Linked DNA regions of Dongshaea marina. The protein of the gene in region 1 binds, or shares a complex with, the protein of each later gene. Links are inferred from orthologs where the notes say so. Each region holds a gene or a part of one and is shown on either strand. Other genes may lie near its edges.

Evidence for each region. The genes of interacting proteins can lie anywhere in the genome.
Region 2: the proteins of lolE (region 1) and lolA are in contact, whole or in part, in a cryo-EM structure (PDB 7ARM), measured with the Escherichia coli proteins. The link is inferred for Dongshaea marina from one-to-one orthologs.

What each region holds. Positions count from the first base shown.
Region 1 is NZ_CP028897.1:2,873,109-2,881,571, reverse strand. The notes cover bases 2,794-5,793. They hold lolE (lipoprotein-releasing ABC transporter permease subunit LolE), read left to right. Parts: upstream 2,794-3,669; coding sequence 3,670-4,917; downstream 4,918-5,793. Other genes in these bases: DB847_RS13530 (hypothetical protein), read left to right, coding at 5,623-5,793; lolD (lipoprotein-releasing ABC transporter ATP-binding protein LolD), read left to right, coding at 2,990-3,673; DB847_RS13545 (lipoprotein-releasing ABC transporter permease subunit), read left to right, coding at 2,794-2,997. In the rest of the region: more of DB847_RS13545, read left to right, coding at 1,762-2,793; more of DB847_RS13530, read left to right, coding at 5,794-5,988; DB847_RS13525 (CoA transferase), read right to left, coding at 6,347-7,783; DB847_RS13520 (LysR family transcriptional regulator), read left to right, coding at 7,900-8,463. UniProt on the Escherichia coli protein: Part of an ATP-dependent transport system LolCDE responsible for the release of lipoproteins targeted to the outer membrane from the inner membrane.
Region 2 is NZ_CP028897.1:1,916,515-1,919,646, forward strand. The notes cover bases 1-2,890. They hold lolA (outer membrane lipoprotein chaperone LolA), read left to right. Parts: upstream 1-1,047; coding sequence 1,048-1,734; downstream 1,735-2,890. Other genes in these bases: DB847_RS09225 (DNA translocase FtsK), read left to right, coding at 1-1,043. UniProt on the Escherichia coli protein: Participates in the translocation of lipoproteins from the inner membrane to the outer membrane.

The DNA of each region.
Region 1 (8,463 bases):
AATGGGTGGCAGGGGGGTGATGTCGGCACTGATCCCACCCCGGCCTTCTTCGGGTTGCTGATTGAGTTGCAGGCTTGGATAGGGTTTGAGACCGGAAAAGAGCTCTTCAACCTCAAGATAGAGTGCTGCTGGCTTGACCAGTGGGCGCAGCTGATCGTAGCGCAACTGCTCGTAGCGAGTCCTGATGTCATCGCGAAACTGCTCGGCAGCCCCGTGGAGATCGCCGTGACACAGCAGCTCTGTGTTGGTCGGCAGGTAATCAAACAGGGTCGAGAGCTTCTCAAAAAACAGCGGCAGGTAGTACTCAATGCCTGGGGCAGGGTACCTTTGCTGACCTGCTGGTAGATGGACTCGGGCTCCCGGCGCACCTCAAACTGCTCACGATACTGCTGGCGGAATAGAGTTATCGCCGCCTCATCTGTGGGAAACTCATGGGCCGGCAGGAGGGACAGGGAGTTGACCTGGTCCTCGGAGCGTTGGGTCTCGGGATCAAAGGGACGAATAGAGTCGATCTCATCATCGAAAAAGTCGATCCGATAGGGAGTAGAGCTCCCCATGGGGTAGAGATCGAGAATCGAGCCGCGGGCCGAGAATTCACCATGCTCCATCACCTGGGAGGTGGCGTAGTAGCCCGCCTGCTCCAGGCGATCGCGCAAGGTATGCAGCTCCATCTTCTCCCCTTTTTTCAGCAGCAGGGTAAATTGCTGCAAAAAGCTTTCGGGGAGCAGGCGCATCATCAGGGTCGAGACCGGGACAATCAGTAGTCCCTTCTGCCAGCTACCGAGGCGGTACAGGGTCTCCAGCCTGGCGGAGATGATATCCTGGTGCGGGGAGAAATGATCGTAGGGGAGTGTCTCCCAGTCGGCAAACAAGGTCACCGGTAGGCTGGGATCGTCCAGCAGGCCGGACACCTCATGTTCGAGGCGCAGGGCGGTCGGGGTATCTGCGACCACCAGGAGTTGCAGCGCATCCCGGCTGGCAACACAGCGGGCGATAGCATAGGAGAGGGCACTACCATACAGGCCCGCAAGAGTTTTTTTGTCCCCGGCCTTGGGGCGGGGACGTGTGGCGACGGCTTCGATTTTCATTCGATATTGGGGCTACTATTGAGTCGGTTGTTGGCGCGAACGCATCTCTGCTCGCTGTTTTAGCTGTTTTGATTGAATATGTAAACTGGCACGGATCAGAAGTTCCTGATCCTGTTCGCGGATCTGAGCGTAACGCAACGCGATGAGCTGTTGATTCTGGTGGGGTTTGCTCCCCGAGACCTGGCCATAGCAGTAGATGGCGGCGGCTTCCTCGGGAAGAAAGATCTTGAGCCGGACATAACACCCTAGATCTAAAGCCTCGGGGGCCGCGTAGACCAGCTCCCCCCACCAAACTGCAGGCTGTGAAATCGATGGGCCGGATCGTCCTGCTGGGCCAGCACATAGCCCATGATCATATCTATTTTTCGTGACTGTTGATTGATGATCTCAATCAGCTCCTGGACCTCCTCTCCATAGCTGCGCACCAGGCGGGATTTGTTGATGTCGATGGCCGCAATGCTGGTGGAGATGCGGAAAGGGTCTGGGATCTCGGCTTCAAGTTGCTCTATGTCCGGAAGTTCAAAACCGGTTGGTTGCGGGATCACATTGACCGGTAATCTGTGGGCCACAGTGAAATATTGCTCCTTGGACATAGAGACCATCCCTTGTTGTTGGTAGCGGTTTACATTTATTATCTCGTATCTCTATCAATACGCAACTTAAGCGACTCGATTTGAAAAGCTCTTTTGCCCGCTCGTTAAGCCTGTTTATCGGTCTGCGCTACACTCGCTCCCGCGAGCGTAGCCGCTTTGTCTCTTTTATCACCCTGTTCTCTACCGGAGGGATTGCCCTCGGAGTGATGGCGCTGATCGTCGTGGTTTCCGTGATGAACGGCTTTCAGGGGGTGTTGAAAACCCGCATCCTCGGGGTGGTTCCCCAGGTGGTGGTGAGTAATCCCAGCCAGCAGTTAGCCCATTGGTCCGCCTATAGCAAGGCCCTGGAGAAGTTGCCCCATGTGACCGCCCTGGCTCCGCTGATCATCGATGAGGCGGTGGCCCAGACCCGCGGACGCCTGCAGGGAATGGAGCTTTACGGCATCGATCCCAAGCTGCAGCCCAAACAGGATGAGATCGCCAACAACCTGCTGATTGGCTCGCTCAAGAGCCTCACCCCTGGTTCCTATCGGTTGATCTTAGGCCAGGGGCTTGCCAATCAACTTGGGGTGTATGTGGGGGACAAGGTTCGGGTGTTGGTAACCCGTAAGCCAATTTTTACCCCCTTTGGACAGATGCCTTCGCAGCGGCTGTTTACAGTGGCCGGGATTTTCGGGGTCGGTGCCGATGTCGATAATACCGTGGCCCTGACCAATATCCAGGATGCGGGTCGCCTGCTGCGTTATCCCAAGGGAGAGATCACAGGCGTTCGGCTGTGGCTCGATGATCCCTTTGCCGTTGGTGAGACCCTGGCCAAGCCACTCCCGGATCAGCTGGTTGCCAGTGACTGGCGAGCCACCCGCGGCGAGCTGTTTCAGGCGGTCTCGATGGAAAAACATATGATGGGGCTGATGCTGTGTCTTATCATCGCTGTTGCGGCCTTTAATATTCTCTCCTCCCTGGTGATGGTGATCAGTAATAAGCGAGGGGAGGTAGCCATACTGCTGACCCTGGGCGCGACGCCCGGGACTATCTTGCGGGTCTTTGTGTTCCAGGGGCTCTATAGCGGGGTGTTGGGGACCCTGATTGGCGGCATTGTAGGCCTGCTGGCGACCTATAAACTCAACCCCCTGTTGTCTATGGTTGGACTTAATTTCTATCAGGCGGTAGGCGGCATGGCGCTGCCGGTTGATATTCGCCCCATGCAGATCCTGTTGATTATTGTTGGAGCTTTATTGATGAGTTTGTTTGCCACCCTCTACCCGGCGTACCGCGCCACCAAGATCCGTCCGGCACAGGAGTTGCGTTATGAGTGAGTGGCTATTGCAGGGAATCGGCCTGACCAAGAGCTATCAGGAGGGCTCGGTAAAAGCCGATGTCCTCAAGGGGATCGATTTTTCACTAAGGCCTGCCGAAATGGTAGCGATTGTCGGCAGCTCAGGCTCGGGAAAAAGCACCCTGCTGCATCTTTTTGGGGTACTGGATCAGCCAAGCTCGGGTCAGGTACTGTTTGAGGGAAAGGATGTCTTTACCCTGAACACCCGTCAGCAGGCGGCGTTTCGCAATCAAAAGCTGGGCTTTATCTATCAGTTTCACCACCTGCTGGGAGAGTTTTCGGCCCAGGAGAATGTGGCGATGCCGCTGATGATCTCGGGTCAGTCCTTTGCCGAGGCAAAGCGCAGTGCCTCGCGGATGCTGGAGCGGGTGGGTCTTGGTAAGCGTCTGGCCCATCGTCCGGCAGAGCTTTCCGGCGGCGAACGCCAGCGGGTTGCCATCGCCCGGGCGCTTATTAACCAGCCTCAGCTGGTGCTGGCCGATGAGCCGACGGGGAACCTGGATCACCAGAGTGCGGAGGCAGTCTACTCTTTGATGTGTGAGCTTAACCGTGAGATGGGAACGGCCTTCGTGATGGTGACCCACGACCGGGAGCTGGCGGCTCAGCTGGATCGCAGTGAAACCCTGTGTGATGGCAAACTGGAGAGCCAACGATGAGCCCCTCGCTGATTTTCAGACTCGGGCTGCGATTTAGCCGGTTGCGGGGCAAGAGTGGTTTTACCCAGTTTATTGCCCGCTCCTCGGTGCTGGGGATTGCACTGGGGGTGATGGTGTTGATCGTTTGCCTGTCGGCGATGAACGGCTTTGAGAAGGAGCTGCGCCAGCGAGTGCTAATGGTGATCCCCCAGGGAGAGCTGCAGGCGATGGCCCCTCCCATAGGCAACTGGCAGCCTTTGATGAAGCAGCTGGCGGCCAAGCCTGGGATCACGGCGGTGGCTCCGGATATCAAGCTTAACGGTTTGCTGCAAAATGGCGCTAAGCTCAAGGCGGTGCAACTGAGGGCCGTGTTGCCACAGGATGAGCAGGGGATCTCGGATGCGGGACACTTCATGAGTGGCAAGGGTTGGCAGGCCCTCAAACCGGGAGCAGACGATCTGATCCTCGGAGCCGGGATTGCCCACAAGCTAAAGCTCAAGGTGGGGGATTATGTGACCCTGCTGTTGCCACAGATGGGGGAGAATAGCTCGCGAATTCTCTCTCCCAAGACGGTGCGGTTCCGGGTGGCTGGGTTGCTGTCGATTGGCGGGCAACTGGATAACCTGCTGGGCTTTATTCACCTCAAGGATGCTCAGCGCCTGCTGGGGTGGCAGGACAAGATCCAGGGGTTCACCCTGAGGGTGAATAATATCTTTGAGGCGGAGCAGCTCACTAAACAGGCTGCGATGGGTCTGGGTGTGCCCTTTTATGTCTCAAGTTGGATGAATGCTCAGGGTTATCTCTATCAGGATATCCAGATGGTGCGGACCATCCTTTACCTCATCATGTTGCTGCTGGTGGCGGTCGCCTGTTTCAATATCGTCTCGACCCTGGTGATGGCGGTTAATGATAAACGCTCAGAGATCGCCATCTTGCGTACCCTGGGGCTGACCCAGTGGCGAATACGCGTGACCTTCATGGTCCTGGGGATGGTCAATGGCATCATAGGCTGTGTGATCGGTGTTGGTCTTGGGGTGTTGTTTTCCTGGTATCTGACGCCACTGTCGAGCGCGTTTCAGCACCTGATTAACCACCAGTTTCTCAATCCGGACATCTACTTTATTGACTTTATCCCATCCCAGCTGCACCTGGGAGATGTGGCGATTGTCAGTGGTTGTGTGCTGTTGATGAGCCTGATCGCCACCCTGTATCCGGCCTTTCTCGCCAGTACGGTGGAGCCTGCCCAGGAGCTGGGGAGGGTATAGTTTTGTGCGGGTCAGGAGGCTTCTCCTGACCCGCGGCTTTTATATCCACGTATGATTATCTGCGGATTTTTCTGCAGGGCATGCTGCTCGATTTTGTGGCTGCGCAACATGTGTCGGGATGCCGACGGCACATTATTTTTGTATCGCCAAAAGTAATCAAAAACTTGCCCCGCGCATCGTATTTATCATCCCTGATACATCTCCCAAGCTCGATGATAACCATCCCTGGCCATCCTCCCAGCTCGGCATCTTGCCTCGAAGAAATTAATTCTCAATAATTAAGTTAGATTCAACCTGTGGTGGACAGCGTTTTGTCGCCTTAGCGAACACAGCTTTGAGTCATACTTGGTATCGCGTGGTAGCGAATATCGCAATGAATGAACGTCAATCTAGCTTTAGAGAGATATCCGATATCGCTTAAAGGGGTTTGCCCATATATAAATCTCACTAAACCGATTCTATTTGCAAAGAGCTTTGTGATTTTCCCTTCATGAATAGAAAATCAAATGTCCGTTCGCTCACAAAAGTCACAGCTCAGTATCAAGCCTTAAGCTGAGGCCTGGCATATCCTGCTGATATCTGAGCCGCATCGTAAATCTGCTGCTCCAAGTCTTAATGGGCTTTCGAGTTTTGATTGTGCTGCCTAAGGCAGGCGAGTAGCTATAATTACCTATGACCATTGATAGCTCTATGAGTCTTATCTGTATGAAAGTAGACTTCGATAGGATTTACTCAAGCAGAACAAAAATTGAAAAGCTGGTTTCGAAAGCGATTCAGCGTGGTGACGATGGTGTGGGGGTATATGTTACAAGTGAAGGTGTCTTGACTCTTCACTTCTATCGCTGCAATCCACTGCTAGACCATAACGGTAAAGAGATATGTGAGTATAGGCATGGGATAATCAAGGAATATCCCATTGGAAACAAGCCGGTTTGGGATAAAGGTCCTGGCTGCCCTTATGGTTCTGATGTAGTCCCACAGTTTAGCAATATTAACGATGGAAAAATAACGCCAGATATCATAACGCATGAACTCTTAAGGGCCATCTGTAGTAAATTAAGGGGTGGATAAAAATAAACTACCCTCCTTCCTGAATAGTCCTGATTTACCTCCAAAACAAAAGCTCCAGGAAAGGGCGGATTTCTGTCGAAAGGCAATAAAGTTTGATCTATTTTATCGACTTTATCCCATCCCAGATGCATTTGGGGGGCGATTGTCAGTGGTTGTGTGCTGTTGATGAGCCTGATCGCCACCCTGTATCCGGCTTTTCTCGCCAGTACGGTGGAGCCTGCCCAGGAGCTGGGGAGGGTATAGGTTTGTGCGGGTCGGGAGGCACCTCCTGACCCGCGGCTTTTATATCCAACGAAGGGGCAATTTTCCTCGGTCGGTGTAAGTGTACGAAAAGGTGATTGGTATTATTTGAAATCCATCATGACATCGGGTCTGAGACATGCTCGAAATTTGGTGTGCTTGCACCAAATGGTTCTACGGGCTTTTCTTCCGGTAGCCTTAGCTCATTAAATTGGTAGCAGGGAGCCAGCCGGGTAATTTTCCCATAAACGGTTTCGATCTCTTTGGTCTCAGGCTGATGGATATCCTCTTTAGGGCAGTCTTTGTATTTGTCATCCTCTAACAGTCCCAGATCAGTGACCCACATGCCAGTCTTTGCTAGGGAGACCTTCACATGGTAGGAGCCACCAAATAATGCTCTTTTATGCAGTGCAGCCAAGACACCGCTCAGGGCATGGAATGAGGTTAAGGGATCGTTTAAATAAAAAACGGGTGAGAATTTGGGATCATCAAATGTGCCCTCTGCAACTGAAAATCCGGAGCATGCCTGACCAATTGTTTCAAAACCGGGCCTGTCACTCCAGAGAGTCTCGTGACCGTAGCAACTGATATCAACATAGATGATCCCTTTTGGGCTCATTGAAGCCACTTGAGCTGCATCCAATCCAAAGCGATCAGGGATCCCGGGACGATATGAGTTGATAAATACATCGGCCTCAGCCATGAGCTCTTTCATTTTTGTAAGATGCTCATGATCATGTAAATCCAAATAAGCATTCCGTTTACAAAATCCTGTGATAAGGTTTTGCGCTAATGTATCAGGGTGCTTAGGGCTGGAAATATGAAGTGTCTCAGCTCCGAATCGCCCCAAGTTTTGTCCTAGCATGGGCCCTGCAAGAACATGTGTAAAATCAATAACTTTGATTCCATCCAGAATTTCTTGCGGCTGTGGTGAGTAAGGAACAGCTTCACCTTCATGAATGTGTTCAATAGAGATAAGAGGTCTTTTATTGAGCGCTTTCCCCACAGGGTGCATTAACCACTCTTGCTTTGAGCGTGCGACACAAGCCGGAAGTCCCGCCTTTGCCAGTGCCTCTTCAAGCTCAAATGAGTTCCACTTTGCAACTTCTTCAGCAATACGTTTTCTGCTATTGCCACAATCAAAGAAATCCAGGTAGCCATTGAGAAGCTTCATGTATGGAGGGCCTGCAATGGTGTGAATAGCTCTGCCATCCTTACATTTAAAGTAGGAATTGACGCTGACAGTTTCGGCACCTACTTGCATCGGGAAGCCATTTTGCTTTGTGTAATGGCTGTAATGAAGATAGTTTAGTGCACTCTCTATAGGCATTGAAGCCGTTAGGTGGTGACCGGTTCTGGCATGCCAAATCATCCCTGCCAGTAGTGAGTTAGCACCCTGAGCAACAGCGCTTGCGTAACCTAAACGATGGGGAGAGCGAATGATTGGATCCTGTCCCCTCAGGATAAAATCACCATGGATATAATCGCTCATCTCGACTTCTGAAATAATTTCATTTATTTCAGGGAGCTGGTTCGATTGGTATGACCTTTTCATAATAACTCCTCCTTGGGTGTTCAGTCATACTATTTACATTCGGATATCCAATCAATATCATAAAAACGACCAATAAAATTCGGAACTCCGAAACATCTATGAAGACTTCGTTCGAGTTGAGTAAAAGCCTGATTGTTTTTGCACATGTAGCTGACTTAAAGAGTTTTACCAAAGCGGCCCGCTTGCTTGGGGTGACCAACTCTACCGTCACAGAGCACATAAAAAAGCTTGAGAGTAAGTGTGGTTTGACCCTGATCAACCGGACATCCCAGAAATTCAGTCTCACTTCCAGCGGAGAGTCCTATTATCGATATTGCCTTCAAATTTCGGCCACGGTAGATAAAACCTGGGATCTGATGGAAAGGGTTACGGCAGAGCCAGAGGGGAAGCTAACCTTGTATAGCCCGGTAGCACTTGGTGAAAAAATCCTGTTGCCTTTGCTGGAAAAGTTCAGGGTAATATACCCTAAGATCAAGTTGGATATCCGCCTATCGGATAATGAACCTGATTTAATTCAAGACAGTGTTGATGTGGCGGTTCGCCATCGGCCAATGAAAGCGCTGGATATATATACTAAGACACTAGGCGAATTTGAACGTTACTTCTGTGCATCGCCTAATTATATAATCAAAAATGGTGAGCCAGCATCTATAGAGGATCTAATAAACCACTGTGTTATC
Region 2 (3,132 bases), 960 kb from region 1 along the record:
ACCTTTTGGTTGCGGGAACCACGGGCTCGGGTAAGTCGGTCGGGGTCAATGTGATGATCCTCAGCATGCTATATAAGGCATCTCCGGAAGATGTGCGCTTTATCATGATCGATCCCAAGATGTTGGAGCTCTCTGTGTATGAAGGGATCCCGCATCTGTTGAGCGAGGTGGTCACCGACATGAAAGAAGCGGCCAATGCCCTGCGCTGGTGTGTCGGTGAGATGGAGCGTCGTTATCAGCTGATGTCTGCCCTGGGGGTGCGTAATCTTAAGGGGTATAACAGCAAGATAGAGGCCGGAATTAAGAGTGGTCAACCTTTGTGCGATCCGCTGTGGCGCCCTGGCGACAGCATGGATGAGATGCCACCGGCCCTGGAGAAGCTGCCCAGCATAGTCGTGGTGATCGATGAATTTGCTGACATGATGATGATCGTCGGTAAGAAGGTGGAAGAGCTGATTGCGCGGATCGCCCAGAAGGCCCGTGCCGCAGGTATTCACCTGATCCTGGCAACCCAGCGCCCGTCGGTGGATGTGATCACCGGTCTTATCAAGGCCAACATTCCGACCCGGATCTCCTTCCAGGTCTCCAGTAAAATTGATTCCCGGACCATTTTGGATCAGCCGGGCGCCGAGTCTTTGTTGGGGATGGGGGATATGCTCTATCTGCCGGCAGGGGAGAGTGCACCGACCCGGGTTCATGGTGCCTTTGTTGATGATCATGAGGTCCACCGGGTGGTGGCTGACTGGAAGCTGCGGGGTAAACCCAACTATATTGAAGCGATTCTCAGTGGTGAATCTTCCTCTGATATTCTACTACCGGGTGAGCAGTCGAGTGATGAAGAGCTCGACCCGCTGTTTGATGAAGCGGTGGCCTTTGTGGTGGAATCACGACGAGGCTCCACTTCCAGTGTGCAGCGGCGCTTCAAGATAGGGTACAATCGTGCGGCTCGAATTATTGAACAGATGGAAGCCCAGGGCATAGTGAGTCCCCCGGGCGGTAATGGTCAGCGAGATGTGCTGGCTCCTCCCCCGATGAAGGAGTAATTTAGTGAAGCGATTTTTTATTGGCTGTAGCTCACTGCTACTGGCACTGTCGTTGCAGGCCCATGGGGCAACAACGACCGGCAGTTCATCGAAATCAACGGACCGCTCTATGGCAAGCTCCGATGTATCTCATCTGAGCTATGCCGCTCGCCAGCTGCAGCAGCGGCTGGCTTCAATCAAGCAGTTTAGCGCTGACTATCAGCAGATTGTTTACGATAGTACGGGTCAGGAGCTATCCCGCTCTTCGGGTAAGGTTGAGATTGAGCGCCCGGATCGATTCCGCTGGCAGGCAGAAAAGCCCGGGAAGGAGCTTTTTGTTTCAGATGGCAGCTCTTTGTGGATTAGTGATCCCGAAGTGGGGCAGGTGACCGTGATGAACCTTGCCGATGCGGTGACTAATACTCCGTTTTTGCTGATAAGCTCAGGTACCGACAAGTTTTGGAAAAACTATTATGTGACCTATGACGATCCCGTGTATACGGTCACCAGCCGAGATCCCGCACAGTTGCTGCATAGCTTCCGGGTCACCTTTGATCGGACCAACAATGTGAGTCGCTTTGAAGTGGAGCAGGCCCAGGGCCAGCGCAGTGTGTTTATCTTCAAAAATATCAATGATAACCCGGGACTTAAGTCAAGCCTGTTTAAATTCACTCCTCCGGCCGGGGCGGATGTGGACGATCAGCGCCGATGAGTAACTTCTCTTTTGATTTTGCACCGGATTTTCGCCCTTTGGCAGCGCGAATGCGGCCGCAAAATCTTGAGCAGTATGTTGGTCAGTCCCACCTGCTGGCACCGGACAAGCCCCTGCGGCGTGCCATTGAGGCGGGGATGGGTCACTCGATGATCCTGTGGGGGCCTCCCGGAACCGGCAAGACCACCCTGGCTGAGCTATTGGCCCGCTACTGTGAGGCGGAGGTAGAGCGACTGTCTGCTGTGACCTCCGGGGTCAAGGATATCCGTGAGGCGACGGCGCGAGCCAAGGATAATCAGCAACTGGGGCGCAAGACCCTGCTGTTTGTCGATGAGGTCCATCGCTTTAATAAGAGCCAGCAGGATGCGTTTTTGCCACACATCGAAGATGGCACCTTCATCTTCGTCGGGGCAACCACTGAAAACCCTCCTTTGAACTTAATAATGCCCTGTTGTCCCGGGTGCGGGTCTATCGGTTGCAGCGCCTGACTGAGCTTGAGATCGACAGCATGCTGGAGCAGGCCCTGAGTTCAGAGCTGGGCCTGAGTGCTGAATCCCTTAACTTTGGACCCGGGGTGCGTGAGTTATTATGCCAGCTGGTGGATGGGGATGGGCGCAAGGCGCTGAACTATTTGGAGCTCTTGTGTGACAGTGCCCCGATAGAGCAGGGGGTGAAGCAGATCTCTAAGCCACTACTGGCTGAAGTCACCGGGGAGCGGGTTGCCCGGATGGATAATCAGGGCGATCACTATTACGATCTCATCAGTGCCTTTCATAAGTCGGTACGTGGTTCCTCGGTGGATGGGGCTCTCTACTGGTATGCTCGGATCATCAGTGCCGGCGGCGATCCTCTGTATGTTGCCAGGCGACTTCTGGCGATCGCCTCTGAAGATATCGGTAATGCGGATCCCAGGGCGATGCAGGTGGCGATGAGCGCCTGGGAGTGCTTTGAGCGCATCGGTCCGGCCGAGGGAGAGCGCGCGATAGCCCAGGCGGCGGTGTATTGCGCCACTGCACCTAAGAGCAATGCCGTCTATACCGCCTGGAAAAGTGCCCTGGCGGATGCCAAAGAGGCTCCGGATTATGAGGTGCCGGTGCACCTTCGAAATGCCCCGACCGAATTGATGCGCGAGCTCGGGTATGGCGACGAATATCGTTATGCCCATGATGAACCCGGCGCCTATGCTGCCGGAGAGTGTTACCTTCCACCAGAGCTTGCCGGGCGAAACTACTATCAGCCTACAGAGCGTGGCCTGGAGAAGCAGATCCGCCAAAAGCTCGATTACCTGGCTGATCTGGATCAAAATAGCCCACAAAAACGGTATAAAAAGACGCCGCTCGGTTAATTGTTGAATGAAATATGGTTTAGACGCTTTTAAGTTACTGCGTCTTTGGTAGA